Regions from separate parts of the Desulfosediminicola ganghwensis genome, predicted to be linked through region 2. Evidence: riboswitches for the same ligand, from Rfam matches in the RefSeq annotation. Region 2 holds a riboswitch; each other region holds the start of a gene.
What was found. Region 2 has a riboswitch for cobalamin ahead of FCL45_RS23215 (ribonucleoside triphosphate reductase). Riboswitches for the same ligand answer to the same signal wherever they lie in the genome.
Positions count from the first base shown of each region.

Region 1: another riboswitch for cobalamin. It lies ahead of thiC (phosphomethylpyrimidine synthase ThiC); the one in region 2 lies ahead of FCL45_RS23215 (ribonucleoside triphosphate reductase).
Region 3: another riboswitch for cobalamin. It lies ahead of FCL45_RS09760 (AIR synthase related protein); the one in region 2 lies ahead of FCL45_RS23215 (ribonucleoside triphosphate reductase).

Region 1 covers NZ_CP050699.1:3,905,906-3,909,137, forward strand. The annotation lists gene FCL45_RS16725 (ABC transporter ATP-binding protein) at 1-180, shown strand, start outside; gene thiC (phosphomethylpyrimidine synthase ThiC) at 244-1,578, opposite strand; cobalamin riboswitch at 1,682-1,900, opposite strand; gene uvrC (excinuclease ABC subunit UvrC) at 2,118-3,232, shown strand, end outside.
Region 2 covers NZ_CP050699.1:5,388,293-5,391,524, forward strand. The annotation lists cobalamin riboswitch at 1,451-1,755, shown strand; gene FCL45_RS23215 (ribonucleoside triphosphate reductase) at 1,779-3,232, shown strand, end outside.
Region 3 covers NZ_CP050699.1:2,310,976-2,314,207, forward strand. The annotation lists gene FCL45_RS09750 (ABC transporter ATP-binding protein) at 1-395, opposite strand, end outside; gene FCL45_RS09755 (ECF transporter S component) at 415-924, opposite strand; gene FCL45_RS09760 (AIR synthase related protein) at 935-1,675, opposite strand; cobalamin riboswitch at 1,768-1,959, opposite strand; gene FCL45_RS09765 (hypothetical protein) at 2,434-2,820, shown strand; gene FCL45_RS09770 (ABC transporter permease) at 2,887-3,232, opposite strand, start outside.

The DNA of each region.
Region 1 (3,232 bases), 1.5 Mb from region 2:
ATATCCCACGATTTGCGGGTTATCCGGTCGATCTCAGATTATATTGTGGTTATGCAGAACGGGCAAATGGTCGAATCGGGGCCGGCTCATAAGGTTTTTACCGCACCGGAAAAAGAATATACCAAAACACTTTTCTCGGCAGCCCTGGAAGCTCCTGCTACTGCTCCTGCTGCCAGCTAAAGTCCACCAGAAGCCAGTCAGGCAAGCTACACCTGACTGGCCTGTACAGAATCACTCTGCAGCCTATTCGGCCTCGCCATCCACCTTCCTGGTGCAGCGATCTCCACGAATATCATCCTTGAAGAGGGAGTAGCCCCTCTCCATGGCGCAGAAATCTCCACACATTGTACAGGTTTTCTCGTTTTCCGGCGTTCTGCTTCTACGGATCTCTTCTGCCTGCTCCGGGAACATCAACAGCTTGAAATGCTCTTCCCAATCTGAATCCCGCCGGGCCTTGGCAACTCGTTTTTCCTGTTCCCTTCGTTCTGGGTATTTTGCAATATCTCCAATGCGTGCAGCGAGCCGAGTGGCCCTGATGCCCTCGCGCACATCCTGCTCATTCGGTAAGGCCAGATGTTCGGCAGGAGTTATATAGCAGATCAGGTCGGCACCATGTCGAGCCGAATTAGCCGCACCAATGGCTGCGGTAATATGATCATACCCTGCGCCCGAATCAGCAGGCAGCGGACCAAGTACATAGTATGGTGCACCTCCGCTCATCGCTTTTTCGAGCATAATGTTGCCCTCTATTTCGTCTAGCGGTACATGGCCAGGACCTTCAACCATCATTTGACAGCCCATCTCCCGCCCCAGTTCTGCCAGTTCACAGTTTATGATCATCTCGGCCATCTGAGCACGGTCATGGCTATCGTGGATTGCTCCTGCTCTGATACCGTTGCCCAGTGACAATACCGCATCATATTTCTTCATCAATGCGCAAACTCTGTCAAACTGTTCGTATAACGGGTTTTCTTTCTGGTGATATTCCATCCAGGAGACCATAAACGTACCTCCCTTCGATACCAACCCACCATATCTGAACCCCTGTTTTCGGAGTCGTTCGATAGAGAATCGATTGATACCACAGTGGATAGCCATAAAGGAGATACCGTCCTGCAACTGACGCTCTATCAGTTCAAAAAGGAACTCACTGTCGAGTTTATTCGGGTTACGATATTTTTTAGCAGCTTCTGCAAATGCCTGGTAGAGAGGCACGTTGCCGACCGGCAGGTTGCACTCGGCAAGCACTGCTCTTCGAATTGCATCAAGATCGCCGCCGGTTGAAAGCTCCATAAGGGTATCAGCTTTTTCTTCCTCCGCTGCTTTTGCCTTTTTTATCTCGAGATCAACAGAGGCGATATCAGATGAAGTCCCTATAGAGGCGTTGACCTTGGTACGTAAGCCCTTGCCTATGGCAACTACCTTCTGCTCCGGTCGATTCGGATTGCATGGCATGACAATGTGGCCATATGCCAGGCCTTGGCGAATTGCCGCTTCATCCACGCCCTCATCTTGTGCAGCCTGCTTCATCTGCGGGGTTACAATACCTTCCCGCGCTAGTTCCAACTGGGTTTTCATATCCGCTCCTTAACGTTATTCATTGCGGTATACATCGCTCGCGGGCATAAAAAAAGTCCGTGCAATGGCATACGCCACTACACGGACTTTTCTTGAGCAATAAAGTCGTTATCTCATCCAGGCAGGTCTTCTGACTCGCGAATCATCCTCCGGCTGCGCCTTCCCGCCCCACCTCTCACAAAGAGTGGTATGACAGTGGCATTGTGCAGCCATCGTCCCCGCATACAGCGCCGGCCCAACGTTACGGATTCTCACCGTATTCCCTTTTCACTCCCCTTGCTGAAAAAATTGAAGAGGAAGCACCTGAATAAGCCGATACGTTATGATTTATCAATAAGCTAGAACAATTACATAAACTTGTAAAGGATACTCTATCATTTAGGGTTGAGGATTGAGATGACGGGACTCTTACGATGAGTTACTATCTTTAGGTTAGATGGCTTTGCGTAGCTGTCTCTTTAGCTGGTCCGCCATGACAGAATTTCAAAAACGTGCGCTGCAAAAATAGCAGCACCAATGAGATAAATTACACTTAGAATATGTTTCCCCAGGATTTTCTCAGCTCTGTTCCTCACTCACCGGGTGTTTACCTGATGCTCGACAGCAAATCTGCTGTGCTCTACGTCGGCAAGGCAAAGGATCTGTTCAAACGTCTCGCATCATATGCCAGACATAATGGTTCTGATTACAATAAGACCACCATTATGCTCAAGTTCGTTTCCTCGGTCGACACCATCATTACCAGAACAGAGAAAGAAGCTCTGATCCTTGAAGCCTCACTGATAAAAAAGCATAAACCCAAATACAACATCATTCTCAGGGACGATAAAAATTACCCTTTTATCAAAGTTACTGCTGACGAGGAGTGGCCACGCGTCATGATGGCCCGTAGGAGGAGAAAAGATAAAGCCCGATATTTTGGCCCGTACAGCTCTTCATCCGATATGTGGTCAACTTTGAAGCTGATATCTTCACTCTTTCCGTTGAGAAAATGTAAAGGCGGCACCTTGAGGCCCAGAAAACGACCTTGCCTCAATCACCAAATGGGCAAATGTCTTGCCCCTTGCGCGGGCTACGCAGATGCCAGGCATTACCAGCAAAACGTTGAAAACGTTATCATGCTGCTTGAGGGACGTAATAAAGATCTGATCAAAAAGCTGACCGAAAAAATGGATTTCGCTGCAGAAGCACTGAATTTTGAAGAGGCAGCATCATTACGCGACCAGCTTAAAGCTTTGAACCGAACCCTGGAAAAACAAGTCGTAGCCAGCCAACAGAAAAATAATCGAGACGTCTTTGGATTCACCAGGAAAGGTGCCGCTGTAGCTGTCGCCATCCTCTTTATCAGGGACGGACTGATAAGTGGTAGCCGGAACTTCTTTCTTGAAGAACCCTACGGAGAAGATAGTCGAATTCTCGCCCAGGTAGTCAATCTCTTTTACGATCAGGATTCATATCTGCCCAAAGAGATCCTTCTGCCCTTTGAACCCGATGATCTTCAGCTTATCAATGAAAAACTGACAGATCTGAGAGGGACAAATATTCAGATGTCTGTTCCACAACGCGGTGACAGAGTTAAGCTGCTCAATATGGCTCAGGCTAACAGTGATCAAGTATTTGCCACTAAAGAGAAAAAGGAAAAATCCTGGGAGAG
Region 2 (3,232 bases):
AATACACGTTTCCCCCACTGATTATCCATGCGGTTTCGAGATTATCAGAAGAGCAATCTCCTGAACATCAAACACAACACAAATCGAGCCCAACACATCACTATCATTATACATTTCTACAGACAACTAACAGACTAAACCAGTTCAATCAAGAACTAAAGTGAATATTATATACAATTATTTAATTACTTAGAGCTATCGACACGAAACAAAAAAATAAAGATCTGAGGTTTGAAGGAGAAAAGAAAACACATGGTACACTTGAAGCGAAACACACAATTCCACATCACATCATAAGAAGGGCCAATTTTCTATTTATTTCATATCCATTATTGAACCCAATCGACCTAGCACAAACATTAAGCACTGGAGGTATTTGAGGAATTTATGAAAGCCCTATAAATGAAGACATTTATTTTTTATGGTGGTAATTATGTCAATAGAATCCCCTATGTCACAAACCTCTACCAGATAAAGAACAATAACAACTCCGTGGAGCATTCACTTTTTTTTAAAAAAAATTTATGGTCGGAATTATGTTCTTAAAAGTTGCCATTAGTATTATTAAAATATCTGATTATCCCTAATCTTCAGCTTGAAAAGGTTAGGAGATAGACATGTAATGATGAACGTGACTGATTGGTACGTGACCAATCCCCGGAATAGCTCCGCAATCGGCTTGTAGAGTAGTGCTTTTAGCTTTAAGTTTGTACTCCTACCACCTTTCTCCGCACCCCTCACTCCGTGAAGCTGATCCTCAGTGGTAATCAGAATTATTCATCCAACAACCTGACTAAGGTCTATAACCAGATCACAAGCAACCGCAAAGGAACGCCAGGCGGCACTGAGTACCGCTTGGCACTCGTTGGTTTCACAGTCTAGACCTGACTATAGAGTCACAAGCAGAGCGCCTTTCGCGAAGTACCCCCCTAAAGAAAACAACAGTTTTCCTGCGACAACACACTGCTTTTACTAACTTTTTCTTAGTAGATTACAATACATAATCAGATTGTGTCCACGCGCCAGGCAGTGGTCGATCTCTTCTCGTCTCTAATGGAGAAATCCATGAAAAAATTTATCTATCTCATTAGCACAACCCCAGTATTTGCCGCAGGCGGCAAAAATCATGGAGATGTAGGATAGGGAACGTGTCGATCAGGGGGACACCGGCAGTGAAACCGGAGAAGCTGCCGGAGACAATGCCCAGGATAACCAAAGCCCTTAATCTTCAGTTGCCCGAGACCAACCGCCGCCCCATTACAAACCGATTCTGAGATTACTCACCAGATGTGATGGGGCTCAAAAAAACACCTGATTTTTTTTCCTCACACTTTCCTTCCTACTTCAACCGAACTTCGCATAGAAACGATTTCGTTAGCAGAAATGCGAACAACTTCATGATGGAACACACTATCTAGTGGTTGACTTTGCCCCCTCGCACAATATAAAGTAGGCGCCTCATTGTATTGGTTCACTTCAGGTGAAGTGTGGCAACAGGGAATCTGGTGAGAAGCCAGAACTGTCCCGCAGCGGTTATCAGAAACGAAAACCATTCAAATGCACTGGAACTGTCAGGATCTTCATCCGGAATTTTTTCGTATGTAAACCAGATAGTCCGGGAAGCTATGGTGATTAGGCAACAGTGGTTCTTACCAGGCACGACCTGCGCGAGAATCCCACTTACGCCGTTGTTGATACCAGCACTACGGCAAAATGTCTGAAAGTCCGAAGACCTGCCAATACCTCACAGTCATTGACCACCTTCGAGGAGAGGAGTTATGTCAGCACATCCAGCAGAGATCCGACCGCTTGGCCTATATAAGATCAGAAAACGGAACGGTGAAGTTGTTTCGTTTGAATCACACAAAATCACAATGGCCATAGCCAAAGCAGGTCTTGCAACCGGCGAGTTCGGTAAAGACGAAGCCAAACGACTCAGCATTAAGGTATTGTCACTGGCACACCAGATTGTTGAGGGCATACCTGAAGTTGAAGAGATCCAGGATCTGGTTGAAGAGGCTCTGCTCGCCTCACCCCACAGAAAATCAGCCAAGGCCTACATCCTCTATCGCGATCAGCAGAATCGCCGCCGCGAGATGATCGAAGAAGCCGATGTGCAGCTCATCGACAACTACCTCGACCGACTTGACTGGCAGGTGAATGAAAACTCCAACATGGCGTATTCACTTCAGGGGTTGAACAACTATATCGCCAACGAAACCAGCAAGACCTACTGGCTGCACCGCATCTATCCCCCTGAGGTACGGCAGGCTCACGAGAGTGGCGACCTGCATATCCACGACCTCGGTCTGCTCTCTGTCTACTGTGTTGGCTGGGATCTCCAGGATTTGCTCAAAAAAGGCTTCCGTGGCGTACCAGGCAAAGCTGCCTCTGCTCCGGCTAAGCATTTCAGGAGTGCGATGGGCCAGGTTGTCAACTTCTTCTACACCCTTCAGGGTGAGGCCGCCGGTGCCCAGGCTTTTTCAAGCTTCGACACTTTGCTTGCCCCTTTCGTCCGCTACGATAAGCTGAGCTATAAAGAGGTAAAACAGGCAATTCAGGAGTTTATTTTTAACCTGAATGTACCGACACGTGTCGGCTTCCAGACACCTTTTACCAACCTCACCATGGATCTTCAGCCGCCATCCACCTTACGCGACCTGCCGGTTGTGATTGGCGGGGTTGAGCAGGAAACCTGCTACGGCGACTATCAGGCTGAAATGAACATGATCAACGAGGCCTTTTTAGAAGTTATGTCTGAAGGTGATGCCAATGCCCGTGTTTTCACTTTTCCCATCCCAACCTACAATATTAGTCCGGACTTCAACTGGGAGGACCAGAGCCTTGATAAGCTCTGGTCGGTGACGGCCAAATACGGCATCCCCTATTTTGCCAACTTCGTCAACTCTGACCTCTCCGTGGAAGACGCCCGCTCCATGTGTTGCCGTCTGAGGCTTGACACCCGTGAGCTGGAAAAACGAGGGGGCGGTCTGTTCGGCGCCAACCCGCTCACCGGCTCCATCGGTGTTGTCACCATCAACCTGGTTGCACTCGGTTACCAGAGCAAGGATAAGACCGAGTTTTTTGAACGGTTAAATGCTCAGCTGGCAATTGCCAGAGCAAGCCTCGAACTGAAACGCAAGGTGCTCGAAAACTACACCACCAAGGGGCTTTACCCATACACCAAATACTATCTGCGCAAAGTATATGAGCGCTTTGGTCGCTACTGGGA
Region 3 (3,232 bases), 2.6 Mb from region 2:
ATTGTCTCTTTGGCGATCAGGAGATTGCGAGGACCAAAGATCAGATCTTCATAAACATTACGGCCAACAATCTGGACCTCCGGATCCTGAAGAACAAAGCCAATGTGCCTGGAGAGAGTTTGGATTCTGTATTTGGTTACATCCATCCCGGCTATTTCAAGCTGACCGCTAAAATCCCCTTCAACAGCCTGCGGAATCAGACCTTTGAGACAATAGCAGAGAGTTGTCTTGCCAGAACCTGATTCACCTCTTACAAGGGTGCATGTGGCGGGTGAAAGCTGAAAGCTTACATCGTTTAAAGCCGGGACGTCCCCTGTCCTGTATTGAAAAGACACCTTGGAAACAGATATAGCCGGGCCAATATCTGTTGTAATTGCGTGTTGTTGTTCAGTCATGGCAAATGTTGGGAATACATCAAATCAGTTTGCCCTTTTTCAAGCTTTTATACGCAATTGCGGCGACTAATATATTGAACAGAGATCCTGCAATGAGAAATGGCATAATTCCAAGAGCAGCACCCACACCACCTATAAAGACCATGGTGAAAGCGGAAACCACCCCGTTGAAGACCACACCGGTTAAAACTGCTGGCCAAAGCCCAAGTTTTTGTTTGATAAAGCGAACCAGTATCGCCCAAAGTGCCATCTGTAATCCGATGAAAAGGTGGAGAGGTAACCCTAAGGGAAACCCGACAACTCCAGCTGTGAGCAGATGTCCGATAAAAATGACAGCAGCACCTTCAACATACCCGAAAGCCAATGCACAGAAATAGCCGGGGGCTGAATCAAGGCCGATCGTGCCCACCGGGCTGGGAATTTTAATCATCGCTCCAACTGCACTGAGAGCAACAAATATCGCAATGTATGCAGCACGTTTTACCAGGCGCACATCATTCTTAAGGTCTGGGGCGGTAATATCTTGCATAGCAAACTCCTTAATCAGATTTCATGATGAGTTGACCAACGGGATAAATTTCGAAATGATTCAAATCTTCTATAGATTCAGGGCTAGAAAAAAGAACGCAGGTTGAAGGACCTGCTGATTTTGCAAGGTCCAGTTTGCAACCTTGGGCGGCATCGAAAATGGTTCCAGACTGTCTTGCCAGTAATTCAGCTTCTGCCCTGATGCCCCTTGAGCCAACGGGAAGGATATCATGAATCAGTGGATGTGGTCTCAATTGTGTCACGGTGCCGCTGTGTATGATATCCATGCAGCCTGAATCAATGACTTCTCCTCCTAGTCTGGGTACTCCCAGGCAGAAAATTTTGTCTGCCGCTTCTGATTGGGCAATCTTGAGGTCACGTGTCCTGCAGGTCCCTGTGGCACCAATTCCAAGACCCGTCTGCCGCGTCTCAAAGTTTTTCTCGGTGCTCACGGCAAGCTTTACATCAGGATGACCACTCAATTGCAGTTCCTTTTTGATACCCCGCAATATTTCGTCTCCAGTTGGGCTGGGTTCCGCACAGATAGAGACTGTCATAGCAACAGGTGAGGCCCCCACGGCTACAAGCTCCATGAGGACTGTTCGAGCGGTCAGGCGGCCAACAATTTCCGGCGGAGCGTTAACGAGATCCAGCTCCTTGCTGCCAACCGATCCACAGGAGTCGCAGGCAATGACCAGGGAAATACCCGATCCTATATCGATAACTTCTACATCTCGTCCTCTGTATCCCATTAACAACCACCATATTGTAAAAACAAAAAAAGCTCATAGCTGTTACCCCATGAAGGGTATAACAACCATGAGCTTTACCATTGATCATGATGCATGCGTGAATCTGACAGGCAGGCTTCCTGACTCGGTTTCATCGAACAATTGCGCCTTCCCGTAAAATACAGTGGCTTAATGCAGTGTTCTCAACCTTACAGTGGCGGGACCGTTCAGGTTTTTCACCTGATTTCCTTTTATCCGTCTTCGTTTGTCATTGCAAAGACAGCACCTGTAGCATGTATATTAAAGAAATATCAAATATTTTTGTGATGAAAAGTCAACCGTTTTTCCGGTTTCCCTTGCCCACCAAGTCGATTCTGCAGGTCAGTGAAAAGCCCGAACAGTGGAGTTGATATCATAGAAAAGCCAAAACCTATACTGCCGTGAACTGATGCTGCAAAGAAGAATATCGCTGCTGCCGGCAGCAACAACTCCCAATTTACCTTCCATTGGCTATCGCCTCGCGTACACAATCTTTTCACAATTGGTTACAGCCACCTGAATGCCCAGGCAGCGTTGACCTGGAAATGATGATGTAACTATTCGATTTTATAAAGGTTGATGTAGGGTTTTGTTATTGCTGGCAGGTGTCTGGGAAAAGATGTCCGGGGGAGCGAAAGCGGCGCTATTGCAGATGGTCCTCCCGATTGCGGTGGATAAAAAATGCTCTATCTTTTGGATTGGTTTGACCTCAGGTAACATTTGATTTTGGAGTTTGCATTATGAAAAAGATAGCGAGCAGTATTGTGATTATTCTAACGATGGTTGTTTTTATATGGCCATCATCAGTTTTCGCAAATGGGAGAGGTCCTCACCATAAACCGCAGAAGGTATACAAAAAGCATAAGCCGGTTCAGTTGCTCAACTATAACGAGAAAAGGCATTACAAACATAATCCCGCTCACCTGCCCAGCTATCAGGCGAGAAACTACCCCAAGGCACCGTTTCGGTACTATCATCATCCTCGATCCTACCAAAGGAATCATCTACCTTCGGTAGCAGCATTTGCAATGACTGCAGCTGTATCCTATGCGATCATCGACAATAGGTATTATCGCCAGCAGGGAGATACGTATATCTACTTGGAACAGCCGCCGGCCTATCGCTAGCGGTTAGGGATGTGTAGCTTGTGTAGAGAGCCGCAAAGTGAAGAATTCATCCACTTTGCGGCTTTTTTATGCGTTTTCCTTTTTCTTTAGCAGCAGATTGATGACTGCAAAGGTCGAGGTGGTGATAATCAGCAGAAAGGACACTGCATTGATGATTGGGGTGGAGCCGTCCCGTACCTGCAGGTAGAGATTGATCGGCAAAGTTGTCTCTGAACCGACCAGAAACAGGGTAGTATTAAAATTCTCAAAGCTCATCAGAAAGGCCACCGCGCCGCTGCCGATGAGGGCCGGGCGAAGATAGGGCAGGGTGATATAGCGGATCACCTCCAGCCGGGTTGCTCCCAGGTTGAGGGCCGCTTCTTCCAGGCTTCTATCAAACTTTCTCAGTCGGGCAGAAACAACTAGCAGCACA